Regions from separate parts of the Streptomyces akebiae genome, predicted to be linked through region 2. Evidence: predicted binding sites of a transcription regulator. Region 2 holds the regulator's gene; each other region holds the start of a gene.
The links. Region 2 encodes HrcA, which represses chaperone genes, less so after heat shock. Its sites were predicted from a motif close to TTNGCACTCNGNNNNNCNGAGTGCNAA; they were not measured.
Positions count from the first base shown of each region.

Region 1: the regulator HrcA is predicted to act here: its motif matches at 3,944-3,970, upstream of groL (chaperonin GroEL).
Region 3: the regulator HrcA is predicted to act here: its motif matches at 1,464-1,490, upstream of groES (co-chaperone GroES).

Region 1 is NZ_CP080647.1:5,614,411-5,620,838, reverse strand. Features, by position in the region: gene K1J60_RS24255 (superoxide dismutase family protein) at 1-513, opposite strand, end outside; gene K1J60_RS24250 (NADH:flavin oxidoreductase) at 772-1,923, opposite strand; gene groL (chaperonin GroEL) at 2,160-3,782, opposite strand; gene K1J60_RS24240 (cold-shock protein) at 4,161-4,367, opposite strand; gene K1J60_RS24235 (ubiquitin-like small modifier protein 1) at 4,830-5,105, opposite strand; gene thrC (threonine synthase) at 5,225-6,428, opposite strand, start outside.
Region 2 is NZ_CP080647.1:6,834,527-6,840,954, forward strand. Features, by position in the region: gene K1J60_RS29460 (DUF3097 domain-containing protein) at 1-368, opposite strand, end outside; gene K1J60_RS29465 (MBL fold metallo-hydrolase) at 410-1,165, opposite strand; gene hrcA (heat-inducible transcriptional repressor HrcA) at 1,555-2,571, shown strand; gene dnaJ (molecular chaperone DnaJ) at 2,572-3,708, shown strand; gene K1J60_RS29480 (nitronate monooxygenase) at 3,968-5,134, shown strand; gene K1J60_RS29485 (16S rRNA (uracil(1498)-N(3))-methyltransferase) at 5,131-5,880, shown strand; partial or broken gene K1J60_RS46120 (VOC family protein) at 5,928-6,321, shown strand; gene K1J60_RS29490 (hypothetical protein) at 6,407-6,428, shown strand, end outside.
Region 3 is NZ_CP080647.1:3,977,568-3,983,995, reverse strand. Features, by position in the region: gene K1J60_RS16940 (polysaccharide deacetylase family protein) at 1-347, shown strand, start outside; gene K1J60_RS16935 (polysaccharide deacetylase family protein) at 434-1,372, shown strand; gene groES (co-chaperone GroES) at 1,637-1,945, shown strand; gene groL (chaperonin GroEL) at 2,075-3,703, shown strand; gene K1J60_RS45870 (hypothetical protein) at 3,685-3,819, opposite strand; gene K1J60_RS16920 (ester cyclase) at 3,816-4,523, opposite strand; gene K1J60_RS16915 (SDR family NAD(P)-dependent oxidoreductase) at 4,626-5,402, opposite strand; partial or broken gene K1J60_RS16910 (MOSC domain-containing protein) at 5,537-5,791, opposite strand; gene K1J60_RS16905 (LysR family transcriptional regulator) at 6,260-6,428, shown strand, end outside.

The sequences.
Region 1 (6,428 bases), 1.2 Mb from region 2:
CCGGAAGCGCCAGTCGACGGTGGCGATCGAGCGGGCCGAACCGTCCTCGTTCGTCCGCACGTCGAGCCACACCTCGTTCTCAGGGTTGGCGTACGCCGGGTCGACGGACGGCTGGTTCGGGTCGAGCTCGTCCTGGTAGTGCGGCCCGGCGTCGGCGGGCAGCTTGCCGCACGGTTTGGTGTGGACGTGCGCGCCGTAGACGCGGTTCGCGGCGAGGTCCCGCAGCCGCAGCTCGATCCGCGTACCGCCGTCGCGCCGCAGCTCCTCCTTGACCTGCACCCGCCCGGCGACCGGGACCAGGGCGGTGTCGTAGGTGACGGCGGTCGCGACATCGGCGGTGTCGGCCGGGGCGAACACCGTCTTGACGACGACCTTCGGCACCGGTGCCTTCTTCTCGACCGTCTCGCTGGCGCCCGCGTTCGCGGCGACGCCGAGGCCGCCCGCGATGGCCGCGACGGCGGCACCGGCCGCGAGGAACCGCTTGTGCTTGAGGGTGAGCTTGTGTCGTGCCATGGGTATCTTGTCCGATTCGTGGGGGAAGGGGACCGTCAAGGGACGGTCAGCGCATCGGCGCCCCAACTCCCCGTGCAATCAGGAGAGTTGGGGCGCCGACGGCGCTGTGCCACGACACTACAACGACACATATGACGGAATTGGTTCGCTACCGCCGGGTACTGGGGAGACTTGGCGAAAGATCCCCGGCGCGGGCCCAACGCGGGCCCAACGCGGGCCCAGCGCGGGGCCCGGCACGAGCCCGGCGCGGGGGGCGACTCAGCTGAGCGACCCCAGCGCCGACGGCTCGAACGTCTTCAGCTCGTCGAAGCGGCCGCCGAGCACCTTCGCCGCCCACTCGGGGTCCTGGAGCAGCGCACGGCCCACGGCGACGAGGTCGAACTCCTCGGCCTCCAGACCGTCCAGCAGGTCGTCGATCCCCTTCGTCGTCGCCTCCTCGCCGGCGAACGCGGCGAGGAACTCCCCGTCCAGACCGACCGAGCCCACCGTGATGGTGGGCTTGCCGGTGAGCTTCTTCGTCCAGCCCGCGAGGTTCAGCTCCGAGCCCTCGAACTCCGCCTGCCAGTAGCGGCGCGTGGACGCGTGGAACGCGTCGACACCGGCCGCCACCAGCGGGTTCAGCACCGCCTCCAGTTCCTGCGGCGTCTCGGCGAGACGCGCGTCGTACGCCTCCTGCTTCCACTGCGAGTAGCGGAAGATGACGGGGAAGTCGGCGGACACGGAGTCCCGCACGGCCGCCACGATCTCCGCCGCGAACTTCGTCCGGGCGACCGGGTCACCGCCGTAGGCGTCCGTACGGCGGTTGGTGCGCTCCCAGAGGAACTGGTCGACGAGGTAGCCGTGGGCCCCGTGGATCTCGACGCCGTCCATGCCGATGCGCTCCGCCTCGGCGGCGGACTTGGCGAAGGCCGCGATGACCTCGTCGATGTCGGCCTGGGTCATGGCCCGGCCGCCTGCCGCCTCGGTGCCGTCGACCCGCAGACCGGAGGGGCCGAACACGGGGGCGTCCGGGAAGAGCTTGCCCTGCTGCCGGACGGTCCCGATGTGCCACAGCTGCGGCACGATCGTGCCGCCCCCGGCGTGCACGGCCTCCGCGACCTTCGCCCACCCCGCGAGCTGCTCCTCACCGGCGAACCGGGGCACCCCGTCGAGATCCCCCGCCGTCTCGTGCCCGACGTACGTCCCCTCGGTCACGATCAGCCCGACCCCCGCGGCGGCCCGCCGCCCGTAGTACGAGGCCACATCCGCCCCCGGCACCCCACCGGGCGAGAACACCCGCGTCATCGGCGCCATCGCGATCCGGTTCGGCACGGTCAGCCCGTTGATCGTGACGGGCCGGGACAGCACCTCGGCGGCGCGGGACGTGGAGCCAGTGGCGGAAGCGGTGGGGGCGGTGGAGGCGGTGGTCACGTGGGGACTCCTTGAGGGGGAGAGCGGAATGAATTCCATGCGCACGCATATAGCGCGCGCCTCTCCGCACAACCACACGACCGGCCACAGGATTCCGCCCCCGCTCCCGCGTCCACTGTGACCCCGAGCACACCACGTTTCCGGCCCGCGACGTGCCGGAAACGCCCGAGGGCGGCACCCCCTGTCTCCAGGGGGTGCCGCCCTCGGTGCGAAGGACGGTGATCGACCGGGGTCGATCAGAAGTCCATGTCACCGCCCGGCATGCCGCCGCCGGCGGGCGCGGCGGACTTCTCCGGCTTGTCGGCGATGACGGCCTCGGTGGTGAGGAAGAGCGCGGCGATGGAGGCGGCGTTCTGCAGGGCAGAGCGCGTGACCTTCGCCGGGTCGATGATGCCGGAGGCGATCATGTCGACGTACTCACCGGTCGCGGCGTTGAGGCCGTGGCCGACCTGGAGGTTGCGGACCTTCTCCACGACGACGCCACCCTCGAGACCACCGTTGACGGCGATCTGCTTGAGCGGGGCCTCCAGCGCGAGCTTCACGGCGTTGGCGCCGGTCGCCTCGTCACCCTCCAGCTCCAGCTTCTCGAAGACCTGGGAGGCCTGCAGCAGGGCCACGCCACCACCGGCGACGATGCCCTCCTCGACGGCCGCCTTCGCGTTGCGAACGGCGTCCTCGATGCGGTGCTTGCGCTCCTTGAGCTCCACCTCGGTCGCGGCACCGGCCTTGATGACGGCCACGCCGCCCGCGAGCTTCGCCAGGCGCTCCTGGAGCTTCTCGCGGTCGTAGTCCGAGTCGCTGTTCTCGATCTCGGCGCGGATCTGGTTGACCCGGCCGGCGACCTGGTCCGTGTCACCGGAGCCGTCGACGATGGTGGTCTCGTCCTTGGTGATGACGACCTTGCGGGCGCGGCCCAGGAGGTCCAGGGTCGCGTTCTCCAGCTTGAGGCCGACCTCCTCGGAGATGACCTCGCCGCCCGTGAGGATGGCGATGTCGCCGAGCATGGCCTTGCGGCGGTCACCGAAGCCCGGGGCCTTGACGGCGACGGACTTGAAGGTGCCACGGATCTTGTTGACGACCAGGGTCGACAGGGCCTCGCCCTCGACGTCCTCGGCGATGATCAGCAGCGGCTTGCCCGACTGCATGACCTTCTCCAGGAGCGGGAGCAGGTCCTTGACGTTGCTGACCTTGGAGTTGGCGATGAGGATGTAGGGGTCCTCCAGGACCGCCTCCATGCGCTCCATGTCGGTCGCGAAGTACGCCGAGATGTAGCCCTTGTCGAAGCGCATGCCCTCGGTGAGCTCGAGCTCCAGACCGAAGGTCTGCGACTCCTCGACGGTGATGACGCCTTCCTTGCCGACCTTGTCCATGGCCTCGGCGATGAGCTCGCCGATCTGGGTGTCGGCGGCGGAGATGGAGGCCGTGGAGGCGATCTGCTCCTTGGTCTCGACCTCCTTGGCCTGGTCGAGCAGGGCACCGGAGACGGCCTCGACGGCCTTCTCGATACCGCGCTTGAGGGCCATCGGGTTGGCGCCGGCGGCTACGTTGCGCAGGCCTTCCTTGACCAGGGCCTGGGCGAGGACGGTCGCGGTGGTCGTACCGTCACCGGCGACGTCGTCCGTCTTCTTGGCGACTTCCTTGACCAGCTCGGCGCCGATCTTCTCGTACGGGTCCTCGAGCTCGATCTCCTTGGCGATGGAGACACCATCGTTGGTGATCGTGGGGGCGCCCCACTTCTTCTCGAGGACGACGTTCCGGCCCTTGGGGCCGAGCGTCACCTTGACGGCGTCCGCGAGCTGGTTCATGCCGCGCTCGAGGCCGCGCCGCGCCTCCTCGTCGAACGCGATGATCTTGGCCATGTGAAGTGGTCCTCCCGGACTGGGGTGGATTGCTCCGGACCGCGCTGGCGCCCGCGACGGACGGCCTGCCTGCCTCGTGGTTCCTTGCCCCACCCGGCCTGCGGGCCTCACCGACCCGGTCCTCGTTGTCACTCTCACCTTCAGAGTGCTAACGCCAATGATTAGCACTCGACCATGCCGAGTGCAAGCGGCTCTCGATGATCCGCAGGTGAACGCGCCCCCGCGCGCCCCGTCGACAGACCCACGCCGCGGCCCGGATCAGCCCGTGCGCCTGCCGGGCCGGCGGCCCCACACACGAGAGGGCTCGCACCCCGAAACGGGGTGCGAGCCCTCCCATGAAGAACGAAGAACGTCGCTGCGTTGAACCCGGCGCGTACTTCAGCCGGCCGCCAGTCGGACCATGTCCGCCTGCGGCCCCTTCTGACCCTGCGAGATCTCGAACTCGACCCGCTGGCCCTCTTCCAGGGTGCGGTAACCGTCCATCTGGATCGCGCTGTAGTGGACGAAAACATCCGCACCACCGTCGACCGCGATGAAGCCGTACCCCTTCTCCGCGTTGAACCACTTGACGGTGCCCTGAGCCATGCCTAACTCCCCTATTACTGGCCCTTGCACAGATCCACACTTCGCGGATCCGGGTCAGACCTCACCCCCCAACGGTTGGGGGTGTGCGCCGGAACGCGTCGACCGCGGCCGAATGTATCTGTCCAACTGCCCTCTGCAACAGGTCAATCGGACGAGAATTCTGGACACGACCGGTCGGGAATGTACGAACAATTCGCCCGAATTCAGGGCAAGTCGGGCCCCACAAAAGGAACGAAATACGCAAAAGGCCTGCACACTTTGGCTACTTCATATAGGGCGTGCGGCGCGATCAAATATGCGACCGGCAAGGAATCACTACGGCGATCGGACCGGGTTCCCCAACTCTACAGTGCTCAACCATAGAGAATTGCCCCCTCCGCTTCTCTCACGGAGGGGGCAATTCGATGAACTCTCGGTAATCAAAGTTACCGACGGTTACTACCGACCGGTACGGCGCGGCGGTCAGCCACCGGCGACCGCGGGAATGATCGACACACCCGCACCGTCCGGCGTGGCCGTCTCCAGGCCCTGCTCGAACCGGACATCGTCGTCATTCACGTACACATTCACGAAACGCCGCAACTTGCCCTGATCGTCGAGCACCCGGGCGGCGATCCCGTTGTGGTTCTTCTCCAGATCGGCGATGACCTCGCCGAGGGTCGCCCCTTCGGCACTCACCTCGGCCTGGCCCCCGGTGTAGGTGCGAAGGATGGTCGGAATGCGGACGTTGACGCTCATGACTTGTGACCTCCGGTCGGTGCAGAAGAGTTGGGGGGCGGGACCGTGCTCAATGGGCGGCTACCGCCGCGTGGGCGCGACCAGCCCCCACGGACCCGCGGACGAACGACTGGCAGCCCTTACGCGAGACCGGCCGCACGGAACGAATCGAGGTTGGGCCGAATGGTCGCGGTGAGTCCGGTCCCGGCCACCGCGTCCAGCGTCTTCAGGCCGTCCCCGGTGTTGAGCACGACCGTGGTCAGCGTCGGGTCGAGAACGCCGTCCTCGATCAGCTTCTTCGTCACTCCGACGGTCACCCCGCCCGCGGTCTCCGCGAAGATCCCCTCGGTCCGCGCCAGCAGCTTGATCGCGTCGACGACCTGCTCGTCCGTCACGTCCTCCACGGCCCCGCCGGTCCGCCGCGCGATGTCCAGCACATACGGCCCGTCCGCCGGGTTGCCGATCGCGAGCGACTTGGCGATGGTGTTCGGCTTCTGGGGGCGCACCACGTCGTGTCCGGCCTTGAAGGCCACCGACACCGGCGAACACCCCTCGGCCTGCGCGCCGAAGATCTTGTAGGGCTTGTCCTCGACGAGCCCGAGCTTGATCAGCTCCTGCAGACCCTTGTCGATCTTCGTGAGCTGCGACCCGGAGGCGATCGGCACGACCAGCTGGTCCGGGAGCTGCCAGCCGAGCTGCTCGCAGATCTCGTACGCGAGCGTCTTCGACCCCTCCGCGTAGTACGGCCGCAGGTTGACGTTGACGAAGCCCCAGCCCTCACCGGCCGGGTCGCCGATCAGCTCGGAACAGAAGCGGTTCACGTCGTCGTAGTTGCCTTCGATGCCGACGAGCTCGCCGCCGTAGATCGCGGCCATGACGACCTTGCCCTGCTCCAGGTCGTGCGGGATGAACACGCAGGACCGGAAGCCGGCGCGGGCGGCGGCGGCGCCGACGGCACCGGCCAGGTTGCCCGTGGAGGAGCAGGACAGGGTGGTGAAGCCGAAGGCGCGGGCCGCCTCCAGGGCCTGGGCGACGACCCGGTCCTTGAAGGAGTGCGTCGGGTTGCCGGAGTCGTCCTTGACGAAGAGCTTGCCGGCGTCGACACCGAGCGCGGCGGCCAGGTTGTCGGCCTTGACGAGCTGGGTCCAGCCGGGGTTGATGTTCGGCTTGGTGGCCACGTCCGCCGGGACGGGCAGGAGCGGCGCGTACCGCCAGATGTTCGCGGGACCGGACTCGATCCGCTTGCGCAGCTCGTCCGTTTCGTAGGCGGAGTAGTCGTACGCGATCTCCAGGGGCCCGAAACACTCCTCGCAGGCGAAGACCGGCCCGAGGGATACGCGGTGA
Region 2 (6,428 bases):
TTCTCGACGAGTTCCGCGTCGTGGCGGCCCTCGACATAGATGCGGCCCGCCCGGGCCACGCGCGCGCGGGCGCCCGGGACGGCCACCGAGCCGGAAGCCGTGCGGGACGGGCGGGCGGGGGCCGACGACGCGGGGCGGACCAGCGTCACCACCCGCCCCTCCAGCAGGAACCCCCGCGGCTCCAGCGGGAACACCCGGTGCTTGCCGAAGCGGTCCTCCAGCGTCACCGTGCCCGCCTCGCAGCGGACGACCGCGCCGCAGAAGCCGGTGGTGGGCTCCTCGACGACCAGTCCGGGGTCGGCCGGGACCTCGGGGGCCGGCTTGGGCTTCTTCCAGGGAGGGGTCAGGTCGGGTGAGTACTGGCGCATTCGGATGACGATAGGAGAAGCGGCGCCCGGATGCTCCGTACTCAGCCCGACACGCCGAAGCGCCGGGCCAGGGCGTCGCGTTGGGCCCGCACGAAGGCCGCGTCCACCACCGCCCCGTGGCCGGGCACGTACAGCGCGTCCTCGCCGCCGAGGGCCAGCAGACGGTCCAGCGCGTCCGGCCAGCGGGACGGGACGGCGTCGGGGCCGGCCTGGGGGTCACCGGACTCCTCGACCAGGTCCCCGCAGAAGACGACCTCCGGAGAACCGGCCGACTCCCCGGTGCCCGGTGTGCCCGGGACGAGGACCACCAGATCGTGTGCGGTGTGTCCCGGCCCCACGTTCGCCAGCAGCACCTGACGGCCGCCGCCCAGGTCGAGCGTCCACTCGCCGGAGACCTGGTGTCGGGGAAGGACGAGGAGGTCGGCGGCCTCGGTGGCGTCCGCCGGGGGCAGACCGTGGTGCACGGCGTCCGCGCGGAGGACGTCGCGGTCACGGGTCAGGACGCCGTCGACGCCCACCGCGCCGAAGACCTCCACGCCGGCGAACGCGGCCGCCCCGAAGACATGGTCGAAGTGGGGGTGGGTGAGCGCGAGATGCGTCACACGGGCGCCACCGAGCAGCTGCCACGCCTCGGCGCGCAACCGCGCGCCTTCCCGCAGGCTGGAACCCGCGTCGATCATGAGGGCCGCACCGTCCCCGGCCACCAGTCCGACCGTGCAGTCCCAGCCGGGAAGGCGGCACCGTCCGACGCGTGGCGTCAATCCCTGCCACCCGCACTCTTCCCAAGTCACCGTCATGCCCCGACGCTAGCTGTAGCGCGGCGTCAGCCGGTGAAGGAGGGGGCGGGGGCAGGCCGTGGAGAGGGCCCGTCGTGAGGGCTTCCGGGGTCGCCATGGGCGGGCCGAGGGGCGGTGTGGTCGCCCGCGTGCTCGCCGGTCGGCGGACCCCGGCCGACCGCGCCCGTCGTCGCGTACCCGTCGGTAGGAAGCGCGCCGACAGGGGACCCGGCGACGGCCGGGCAGGGGCCCGACATCGCCGGACAGGTCGGTACACGTCGGCATGACATGGCTGGACCGGCCTTGCCGGGGGCGTACCCCACCGCCGTACACTGGGCGGGGAGTGTTGGCACTCGCCCGCGGTGAGTGCCAAGGGGGAGTCACGGAAGAGCGAGCTGGAGGTGTGCGCGATGCTCAGTGAACGCAGGCTCCAGGTGCTGCGCGCCATCGTCCAGGACTACGTGGGCACCGAGGAGCCGGTCGGTTCCAAGGCGCTCACGGAGCGGCACAACCTCGGGGTCTCCCCGGCGACCGTCCGCAACGACATGGCGGCGCTGGAGGACGAGGGCTTCATCGCCCAGCCCCACACCAGCGCGGGCCGCATCCCCACCGACAAGGGGTACCGGCTCTTCGTCGACAAGCTGGCGGGCGTCAAGCCGATGACCCCGCCCGAGCGGCGCGCCATCCAGAACTTCCTGGACGGCGCGGTCGACCTCGACGACGTGGTGGCGCGGACCGTGCGGCTGCTGGCGCAGCTCACGCGGCAGGTCGCCGTCGTGCAGTATCCGTCGCTCACACGCTCGACGGTGCGGCACGTGGAGCTGCTGTCGCTGGCCCCCGCCCGGCTGATGCTCGTGCTGATCACGGACACCGGACGGGTGGAGCAGCGGCTGGTGGACTGCCCGGCGCCCTTCGGGGAAACGTCACTCGCGGATCTGCGCGCCCGCCTCAACAGCAAGGTCGCGGGCCGCCGGTTCACCGATGTGCCGAGGCTGGTCGAGGACCTGCCGGAGGCGTTCGACGTCGAGGACCGGGGCACGGTCGCCACGGTGCTCTCCACCTTGCTGGAGGCACTCGTCGAGGAGAGCGAGGAGCGGCTGATGATCGGCGGTACCGCCAATCTCACCCGCTTCGGACATGACTTCCCCCTCACCATCCGGCCCGTTCTGGAAGCCTTGGAGGAGCAGGTCGTCCTTCTCAAGTTGCTTGGCGAGGCCGGGGATTCGGGCATGACCGTACGCATCGGTCATGAGAACGCGTATGAGGGACTCAACTCCACGTCCGTCGTCTCCGTCGGTTACGGTTCGGGCGGCGAGGCAGTAGCGAAACTGGGCGTGGTCGGACCTACGCGCATGGACTATCCGGGAACGATGGGAGCGGTACGAGCGGTGGCACGGTACGTCGGACAGATCCTGGCGGAGTCTTAAGTGGCCACGGACTACTACGCCGTGCTCGGCGTGCGCCGCGACGCGTCTCAGGACGAGATCAAGAAGGCGTTCCGGAGGCTCGCGCGCGAGCTGCACCCGGACGTCAATCCCGATCCGAAGACACAGGAGCGGTTCAAGGAGATCAACGCCGCCTACGAGGTGTTGTCGGACCCGCAGAAGAAGCAGGTCTACGACCTCGGCGGCGACCCGCTGTCCCAGGCGGGCGGCGGAGGCGCGGGCGGCTTCGGCGCCGGTGGCTTCGGGAACTTCTCGGACATCATGGACGCGTTCTTCGGTACGGCGTCCCAGCGCGGCCCCCGGTCGCGTACGCGCCGCGGTCAGGACGCGATGATCCGGCTGGAGATCGACCTCGACGAGGCGGCCTTCGGTACGACGAAGGACATCCAGGTCGACACCGCCATCGTCTGCGCGACGTGCAGCGGCGAGGGCGCGGCCCCGGGGACGACCGCCCAGACCTGTGACATGTGTCGCGGTCGTGGTGAGGTCTCCCAGGTCACGCGTTCCTTCCTCGGCCAGGTCATGACCTCCCGGCCCTGCCCGCAGTGCCAGGGCTTCGGCACGATCGTCCCCAACCCGTGCCCCGAGTGCGCGGGCGACGGACGGGTGCGGTCGCGGCGGACGCTCACGGTCAAGATCCCGGCCGGTGTCGACAACGGCACGCGCATCCAGCTCGCCGGTGAGGGCGAGGTCGGGCCCGGCGGCGGTCCCGCCGGTGACCTCTACGTCGAGATCCACGAGCTGCCGCACCCGATGTTCCAGCGGCGCGGCGACGATCTGCACTGCACGGTGACGATCCCGATGACGGCGGCGTCGCTCGGTACGAAGGTGCCGCTGGAGACGCTGGACGGGCTGGAGGAGGTCGACATCCGGCCCGGGACGCAGTCCGGGCAGTCGATCCCGCTGCACGGGCGCGGTGTCACGCATCTGCGGGGCGGCGGGCGGGGCGACCTGATCGTCCACGTCGAGGTCCAGACGCCGACGAAGCTGGACCCCGAGCAGGAGGGGCTGCTGCGGCAGCTGGCCGCGCTGCGGGGTGAGGAGCGGCCCACGGGGCAGTTCCAGCCCGGGCAGCAGGGGCTGTTCTCCCGGTTGAAGGACGCGTTCAACGGGCGGTGACCGTAGTTCGTTCGGCTGCGGGCGCGTGGGGCTCCTCGCACAGCTCCCCGCGCCCCTGAAAGATCAGGCCCCTGCGGGCCTGAAAGATCAGCCACCCGCGGCCTGAAGGCGACCGGCTGCGCCCCTGAAAGCACGGGGCGCAGCCCCGGCTTTTCAGGGGCGCGGGGAACTGCGCGGCCCGCCCCCACGCACCCGCACCCGATCGACTAGCGTCCGCCCCCGATTCGGCTCCACCCGGAGGCCGTGGCACCATGCCGTCATGTCCTCCGCACTGACCGATCTCGTCCCGCTCCCGATCGTGCAGGCCCCGATGGCGGGCGGTGTGTCCGTGCCGCGGCTGGCCGCCGCCGTGTCCGAGGCCGGCGGGCTGGGGTTCCTCGCCGCCGGGTACAAGACGGCCGACGGGATGTACCAGGAGATCAAGGCGCTCCGGGCGCTCACCTCACGCCCCTTCGGCGTGAACCTCTTCATGCCGCAGCCGGAGCACCCCGGTGCGAGCACCGGCTCCACCGGAGTGGCTGACGCCGCGCCCCCCGCTGCCGCCGCCGTCGAGGTCTACGCGGAGCAGCTCGCCGGTGAGGCCACCTGGTACGACGCCGAGCTGGGCGACCCGGACAGCGGACGCGACGACGGTTACGAGGCCAAGCTCGCCGTGCTGCTCGACAACCCGGTGCCCGTGGTGTCGTTCCACTTCGGCTGCCCGACGCCCGAGGTCGTCGACGCCCTCGCCCGCAAGGGCACCCTCACCCTGGTCACCGCGACCTCGGCGGAGGAGGCGCAGGCCGTGGAGCGGTCCGGGGCCCACGCCGTGATCGTCCAGGGCGTCGAGGCCGGCGGCCACCAGGGCACCCACCGGGACGACCCCGAGCGGGACCGCGCCGGCATCGGTCTGCTCTCGCTCGTCGCCCAGGTCCGCGAAGCCGTGGCGCTGCCGATGGTCGCGGCCGGCGGCATCATGCGCGGCAGCCAGATCGCCGCCCTCCTCACGGCGGGCGTGAGCGCGGCCCAGCTCGGCACGGCGTTCCTCGCGACCGCCGAGTCCGGCGCGCACGCCGTGCACAAGCAGGCCCTCACCGACCCCCTCTTCGTCCGCACCGAGCTGACCCGGGCCTTCTCCGGCCGTCCGGCCCGGGGCCTGGTCAACCGGTTCCTGCGCGAGCACGGCCCGTACGCGCCCGTCGCCTATCCGGAGGTCCACCACCTCACCTCGCCGCTGCGCAAGGCCGCCGCGAAGGCCGGGGACGCGCAGGGCATGGCGCTCTGGGCCGGGCAGGGGCACCGGATGGCCCGGGACATGCCGGCCGGGGAACTGGTCGAGGTGCTGGCCGCCGAGATCGCCGCCGCACAGGCCGAGCAGGCCGCGGCGCGGGTCGGCGGCCCGGCCGCGGGGCTGGGCGGCGGACGGACCGGGAACGAGGGGCGATGACCGCACCGGTGTTCGTGGTCGACTCGCTGGACCTGCCGGACGGCTGCGGCGGCGAGCTCGTCCTCGACGGACCCGAGGGCCGGCACGCCGTCTCCGTGAAGCGGCTGCGGGCCGGTGAGGACGTGGTCCTCACGGACGGGCGCGGCCGCTGGGCCGAGGGGATCGTCAAGGCCGCCGAGGGCAAGGACCGGCTCGTGGTCATGGACCTGGAGACCGTGCACGAGCAGCCCGCGGCGCAGCCCCGGATCACCGTCGTCCAGGCGCTGCCCAAGGGCGACCGGGGCGAGCTGGCCGTCGAGACCATGACCGAGGTCGGTATCGACGCGATCGTGCCCTGGGCCGCCTCCCGCTGCATCACCCAATGGAAGGGCGAGCGGGGGCAGAAGGCCCTCGCCAAGTGGCGGGCCACCGCCCGCGAGGCGGGCAAGCAGTCCCGCCGGGTGCGGTTCCCCGAGGTCGCCGACGCGGCCACGGGCAAGCAGGTCGCGGAGCTGCTGGCGAAGGCCGACTTCGCCGCGGTCCTGCACGAGAGCGGCGACGAGACACTGGCCACGGCCGAGCTGCCGACGGCCGGGGAGATCGTGCTCGTCGTGGGGCCCGAGGGGGGCGTGTCGCCGGAGGAGCTGGCGCTCTTCGGCGAGGCGGGCGCGGGGGCGTACCGACTCGGGCCCAGTGTGCTGCGTACATCGACCGCCGGGACGGCGGCCGGGGCGTTGCTGCTGGGCCGAACCGGACGCTGGTCCTGACCGCCACCCGGTCCCGACCGGCGTCCCCGACCCTCCGAGGGAGCATCGTGGAACTCGCCCAAGTAAGGCTGCTCGTCTCCGACTTCACCGTCTGCTACCGCTTCTACGCCGATGTGCTCGGGCTGAAGCCGCAGTCCGGGGCGGTCGACGGGCCGTACGAGAAGTTCAGCCCGGCCGTCGGGTCCGCGGGGATCGCCCTCCAGGACCGGGCGATGATGGCCGAGGTGCTCGGGGAACTGGCCGACGCGGCGAACGGGCACCGGTCACTGGTCGTCCTGCGGGTCGACGACCTCGACGCGTACTGCGAGCCGGATCACCTCGTTCGGCGTGCGGCTCCTGCACGGGCCCGCACGTATGACCGACCGTATGCGGGTGGCCCATCTCAAGGATCCCGAGGGGAACTTGGTCGAGCTGCAGGAATGGCTGCTGATGAGCGGCTGACGTCCCCGCCCGTGTCCCCCGATCGGCGGCGGCTTGGCCGCATGCGGTCTTCCGTGCCGCCGCGGGCGGTGGCAGGCTGCCATGCATGGGGGCATGGAGGCGTGTCG
Region 3 (6,428 bases), 2.9 Mb from region 2:
ACGCCGCGCAGAAGCACGAGATCTGCGGGATGCAGGACGTGATCGAGAAGCGGTACGGGACCCGGCCCACCCTCTTCCGGCCGCCGTACGGCAGCTACGACCGGGACACCCTCCGCGCCGCCAGGACCTGCGGCATCGAGGCCGTCCCCCTGTGGAACGAGGAGGTCTTCGTCGACCGCTGGGACTACCGCGAGGCGAACCGTGAACTCCGCCCCGGCGACATCGTCCTCAGCCACTTCCGGGGCACGTCCGAATGGAAGGGCACCATGCCCGACATGATCCGCCGCTTCCTGAACCTGGTCACCGCAGAGGGGTACGCGGTGGCGAGGTTGGAGGACTACCTGTGAGGGCCGACGGAGGCGGGCGAAGGGCGCACCGGAGGGGGCGCCGGGGGACGCGCGTCCCACCGGCCCGCACGCCCGGCGCCCGCGCCCTGACCGTCCTCTCCGCCCTCACGGCCCTCGCCGCTCTGCTTCTCGCCGGATGCGCGGCCGACGCCACGGGCTCGGGGCCGGGGACCGAAGCGCCGGGGCGGGGCCGAGACCCGGCGCAGGCACCGGCCCCGACGGCCCCCGCGCCCGGCGCGGGCGGACCCGCGAACCACAGCCCCGCACCTCCCCACCCCCGCGCGCACAACCCCGCCCGCACGCACACCCATCCGCGCCCCCACCTCCACCCCCACGCATCACCACCCCCGCACCGCCGCTGGGGCCTCCCCGCCCCCCTCGCCCCCGCGCCCGAGCACCCCGACCGACGGCCCCTGCCCCGCGCTGCCGGGCCGGGCCCGCTGCCCGTCGTCGATCGCGTCCCCACCCGGGACAAGGTCGTCTTCCTCACGTACGACGACGGGGCCGAGAAGGACCCCCGGTTCGTCGACATGGTGCGTGAGCTGCGGCTGCCGGTGAGCATGTTCCTGACGGACAGTGTCGTGGGACCCGGATACGGCCACTTCGCACGGCTGCGGGCGGTCGGCGCGACCGTGCAGAACCACACGCTCGACCACACCGCCCTGCGCGGCCTGCCGTACGCCGGACAGCGCGCCGAGATCTGCGGCCAGCAGAACAAGCTCAAGCAGCGCTTCGGCGTCCGGCCGACCCTCTTCCGCCCGCCCTACGGCGTCTACGACAGCACCACGCTCCGCGCGGCCGCCGACTGCGGCCTCTCCGCGGTCGTCCTGTGGCGCGCGTCCATGCAGATCCACGACCTCCGCTACGCCGTCGGCCACCGCCTCCGCCCCGGCGACATCGTCCTCGCCGGCTTCCGGGGCCCGGACCAGCTGAAGGGCACCACCCTCACGGAGATGACGACCCGGCTGCTGCGCCGCGTCCAGGAGCAGGGCCTGACGGTCGGCCGCCTGGAGGACTACCTCTGAACGCCCCGCCACAACCGGATGGGCGACCCTCCCGCACCCCGCACCGGGACCCTCCCGCACCCCGCCCGACGACCCGCCGCAACCCGCTCGATTAGCAGTCCGCTTGACCGAGTGCTAATCGCGGTCATAGTCTCAGGTCTGGCACTCCCCCCGGGAGAGTGCCAACAACGCGACGGGCAGGTCCGGCACCCGCGACGACGGATCCACCTGGTCGCCACCTCAGACAGTTAACCCCGTGAGATCTCCGAAGGGGGAGGTCGGATCGTGACGACCACCAGCTCCAAGGTTGCCATCAAGCCGCTCGAGGACCGCATTGTGGTCCAGCCGCTCGACGCCGAGCAGACCACCGCCTCTGGCCTGGTCATCCCGGACACCGCGAAGGAGAAGCCCCAGGAGGGCGTCGTCCTCGCCGTGGGTCCGGGCCGCTTCGAGGACGGCCAGCGGCTGCCGCTCGACGTCTCCGTCGGCGACATCGTGCTGTACAGCAAGTACGGCGGCACCGAGGTGAAGTACAACGGCGAGGAGTACCTCGTCCTCTCGGCTCGCGACGTGCTCGCGATCGTCGAGAAGTAGTTCGCCCGCTTCCTCACCGAAGCACCTTGCTTTTGAGCTGCGCCCTTGGCCCCCGCGACCACTAATCAGCCGGGCGTCGGGGGCGCAGTTCGTTTCACCCACGTTTTCCGAGAGGGCTGAACCGCTCCCATGGCGAAGATCCTGAAGTTCGACGAGGACGCCCGTCGCGCCCTCGAGCGCGGCGTCAACAAGCTTGCCGACACGGTCAAGGTGACGATCGGCCCCAAGGGCCGCAACGTCGTCATCGACAAGAAGTTCGGCGCCCCCACCATCACCAACGACGGTGTGACCATCGCCCGCGAGGTCGAGGTCGAGGACCCGTACGAGAACCTCGGTGCCCAGCTGGTGAAGGAGGTGGCGACCAAGACCAACGACATCGCTGGTGACGGCACCACCACCGCCACCGTGCTCGCCCAGGCTCTGGTGCGCGAGGGCCTGAAGAACGTCGCCGCCGGTGCCTCCCCGGCCGCCCTGAAGAAGGGCATCGACGCCGCCGTCGCCGCGGTCTCCGAGGAGCTCCTCGCGACCGCCCGCCCGATCGACGAGAAGTCCGACATCGCCGCCGTCGCCGGTCTGTCCGCCCAGGACACGCAGGTCGGCGAGCTCATCGCCGAGGCGATGGACAAGGTCGGCAAGGACGGTGTCATCACCGTCGAGGAGTCCAACACCTTCGGTCTGGAGCTGGACTTCACCGAGGGCATGGCCTTCGACAAGGGCTACCTGTCGCCGTACTTCGTGACGGACCAGGAGCGTATGGAGGCCGTCCTCGACGACCCGTACATCCTCATCCACCAGGGCAAGATCGGTTCCATCGCCGACCTGCTGCCGCTGCTGGAGAAGGTCATCCAGGCCAACGCCTCCAAGCCGCTGCTGATCATCGCCGAGGACGTCGAGGGCGAGGCCCTGTCGACCCTGGTCGTCAACAAGATCCGCGGCACCTTCAACGCGGTCGCCGTCAAGGCCCCCGGCTTCGGCGACCGTCGCAAGGCGATGCTGCAGGACATGGCGACGCTGACCGGCGCCGAGGTCATCTCCGAGGAGGTCGGCCTCAAGCTCGACCAGGTCGGTCTCGACGTGCTCGGCTCCGCCCGCCGCGTCACCGTCACCAAGGACGACACCACGATCGTCGACGGCGCCGGTGACTCCGGTGCGGTCCAGGGCCGCGTCGCCCAGATCAAGGCCGAGATCGAGAACACGGACTCCGACTGGGACCGCGAGAAGCTCCAGGAGCGCCTCGCCAAGCTGGCCGGCGGCGTGTGCGTCATCAAGGTCGGCGCCGCCACCGAGGTGGAGCTGAAGGAGAAGAAGCACCGTCTGGAGGACGCCATCTCCGCGACCCGCGCCGCGGTCGAGGAGGGCATCGTCTCCGGTGGTGGCTCCGCGCTCGTCCACGCCGTGAAGGTCCTGGAGGGCAACCTCGGCAAGACCGGCGACGAGGCCACGGGTGTCGCGGTCGTCCGCAAGGCCGCCGTCGAGCCGCTGCGCTGGATCGCCGAGAACGCCGGCCTGGAGGGCTACGTCATCACCTCCAAGGTCGCCGAGCTCGACAAGGGCCAGGGCTTCAACGCCGCCACCGGCGAGTACGGCGACCTGGTCAAGCAGGGCGTCATCGACCCGGTCAAGGTCACCCGCTCCGCCCTGGAGAACGCCGCCTCCATCGCCTCCCTCCTCCTCACGACCGAGACCCTGGTCGTCGAGAAGAAGGAAGAGGAGCCGGCCGACGCGGGCCACGGCCACGGTCACGGCCACTCCCACTGACGTACGACGTCGGTGAAGCCGTAGGCGAGGCCCGGCACCCCGCGAGGGGTGCCGGGCCTTCCCGCGTCACCGCCCCGCGTCACCGCCTCCTTCGCCGGGCCGGTCCTCCAGGTCACTTCTCCAGGTCGTCGAGCGCGCCCAACTGACCCATCAGCCCGAGCCGGTCGTACTCCCACCAGCCCTCGGCGATCTTCCCGTCGGACGCGCACCGGTGAATGACCGTCCCCGTCATCCGGACCGTCCGTCCACTGGCCGGAATCCCGACGAAGTCCCCCTTGTGGGTCGCGTCCCAGGTCCACCGGGTGCACACCCGGTCACCCTGCGCGATCTGGTCCTCCACGGTGAACTCGAAGTCGAAGCCGCGCCGCCACTCCTCGCAGGTCCGCCTGAACGCGTCCATCCCGATGGCGTCGGGCTCCCCGGAGGGAACGTGGTCGTGGTAGTCCTCCACGAGCAGATCGTGGAGCGGCGGCAGTTCGCCCTTCGTGGCGATGGTCGCGAGGAACCGCCGCGCGGTGGCCGCGTACAACTGCTCGTCGCGCACCACGTCCAGATCGGTGAACGTGGGCATCTCGTCGCACAGCGCCACCATCTCCTGGAAGATCCGCTCCGTCTCCGGCAGCCCGGAGTTCCGCATCGCCTCCTCGTACGAGGGGAACTCCACGATCTCCACGAGGTGCGACCCGTCCGAGCGGTCCTTGCCGATCACGCTGTGCGTAGCGGTCCGCTTTCCCTTGGTCTGCTCCACCCAGGTGTCCATCAGCCGGTTCATCTCGTCGAACCGGCTGGTCCTGCAGTCGATGAGCTGCACGAATGTCATGACACACCGCCTCCCGACCCCCCTGGGTCCGGATGAACAGCTCCATTGTCGCGCCGGGACGCCGCCCTCTCACCCGCTGGAGCGTTCCCGGGGACCGAACCGCTACTGCTGCGGCCCGTACTTCCGTCCCGTCTTCGAGGTGATCCCGCCCAGCAGCCCGCGAGGCACCACCTTCACCACACCCATCAGGGCCTTGTAGCGGGGGTCCGGGATGGAGACGGACCTGCCGCGGGCGAGGTCGGCGAGGGCGGCGGTGACGAGCTTGTCGGCGTCGAGCCACATCCAGGAGGGGATGTTGTCGGTGCCCATGCCGGCCCGGTCGTGGAACTCGGTACGGACGAAGCCGGGGCAGAGGGCCATCAGCCGCACCCCGGTGCCGGCCAGATCGCGCGCGGCACCCTGGGTGAACTGCACGACCCACGCCTTCGACGCCCCGTACGTGCCGCGCGGCACGAAGGCCGCGACCGACGCCACGTTCACCACACCACCCCGGCCGCGCTCACGCATGGCCTCGGCGGCCGCCGAGGTGAGGCGCAGGACCGCCTCGCAGTGGACCTTGAGCATCCGCAGCTCGTCGGCCATGGCGACATCGAGGTAACGGCCCTTGTTGCCGAAGCCGGCGTTGTTGATCAGCAGGTCGACCGGGTTCTTCCGGTCCGCCAGCCGCCGCGCCACCGTCTCGATGCCGTCGTCCGTCGCGAGGTCCGCCGTCAGCACCTCCGCCTCGATGCCGTGCCGGTCGTGCAACTCGGTCGCCTGCTCCCGCAGCCGCTTGGTGTCACGCGCCACCAGCACCAGGTTGTGCCCGTCCGCCGCCAGGCGCCGCGCGAAGGCGGCACCGATCCCCGCGGTCGATCCCGTAATCAGAGCCGTTGTCATGGCGCAAGCGTAGTGACCTGGAGGGTGCGCGTCCGATTGCTCCACCGCACGTTCACCAGCCAGTTCGCCGGCACCCCGGTGAACACCCGCACCGGCGTGGCGGCTTCACCGGCCCCCTGCCCCCGACCGGCCCGTCACCCCTGCTTCGCCACGTACTTCCGCGCCACCTCCAACAGCTCCGTATGCAGTGCCTCACCCGCCGCCAACAGCCGTGGCAGCAGCTCGTGTTCGTTCATCGTGGCGCGGAAGGCGAGGGCCACGGTGATGTCGTGGTCCGGGCGGTGGACGATCTCGATCGGGTCGCCCGCGCTGATCTCGCCCGGCCGGATCACCCGCAGATACGCGCCGGGCGCGCCCTGGCGCGTGAAGCGCTTGACCTGCTGCCGTTCACGCCCGGGAGGAATCGAACTCCCCGTGGAGCAGGACCCGGAACGGGATTTCGCCTCCAAGGCGAACACCACCCTCGGACGCGGTAGCGTAACCCCCACGGGACTGCGAGCGAGAAGGCACGAACCACACGCCGGTGGGGACACGGTTTCCACGCGAGGACCAGCCCGAACAGACTTGAGACGCCCGGAGGCGGCTCGCGGCGACTCCCTCGTCCTTCGGGACGTGTGGCAGCGGGGCGCAGTCAATCGCCCCAGTGCGGCTTGCCGCACCGGACGCAGGGGACCACGTGGCAGCCAGTCACGCTCCACCTGCAATCAACGCCCTTCGGACCGAGTCGACAAACTCGGTCCTTCGAGGGTCGAGAAGTTGACTGACAGAAGCTTCATACAGGTACGAGTACGCGGCCGTAGTCAAAGCGTCGACGCGATATTCAGTACGCCGTCCAAGCCCCGCTTATGCTCGACGGCGTGATCGAGGCCCGCCATCTCCGTGTCCTGCGCGCCGTCGCCGCCACCGGTTCCTTCTCGGCGGCCGGACGTGAACTCGGCTGCACCCAGCCCGCCGTCAGCCAGCAGATGAAGGCGCTCGAATCCTCCGTGGGCACCCCGCTGCTGGTCCGTACCGGCCGCGAGATGC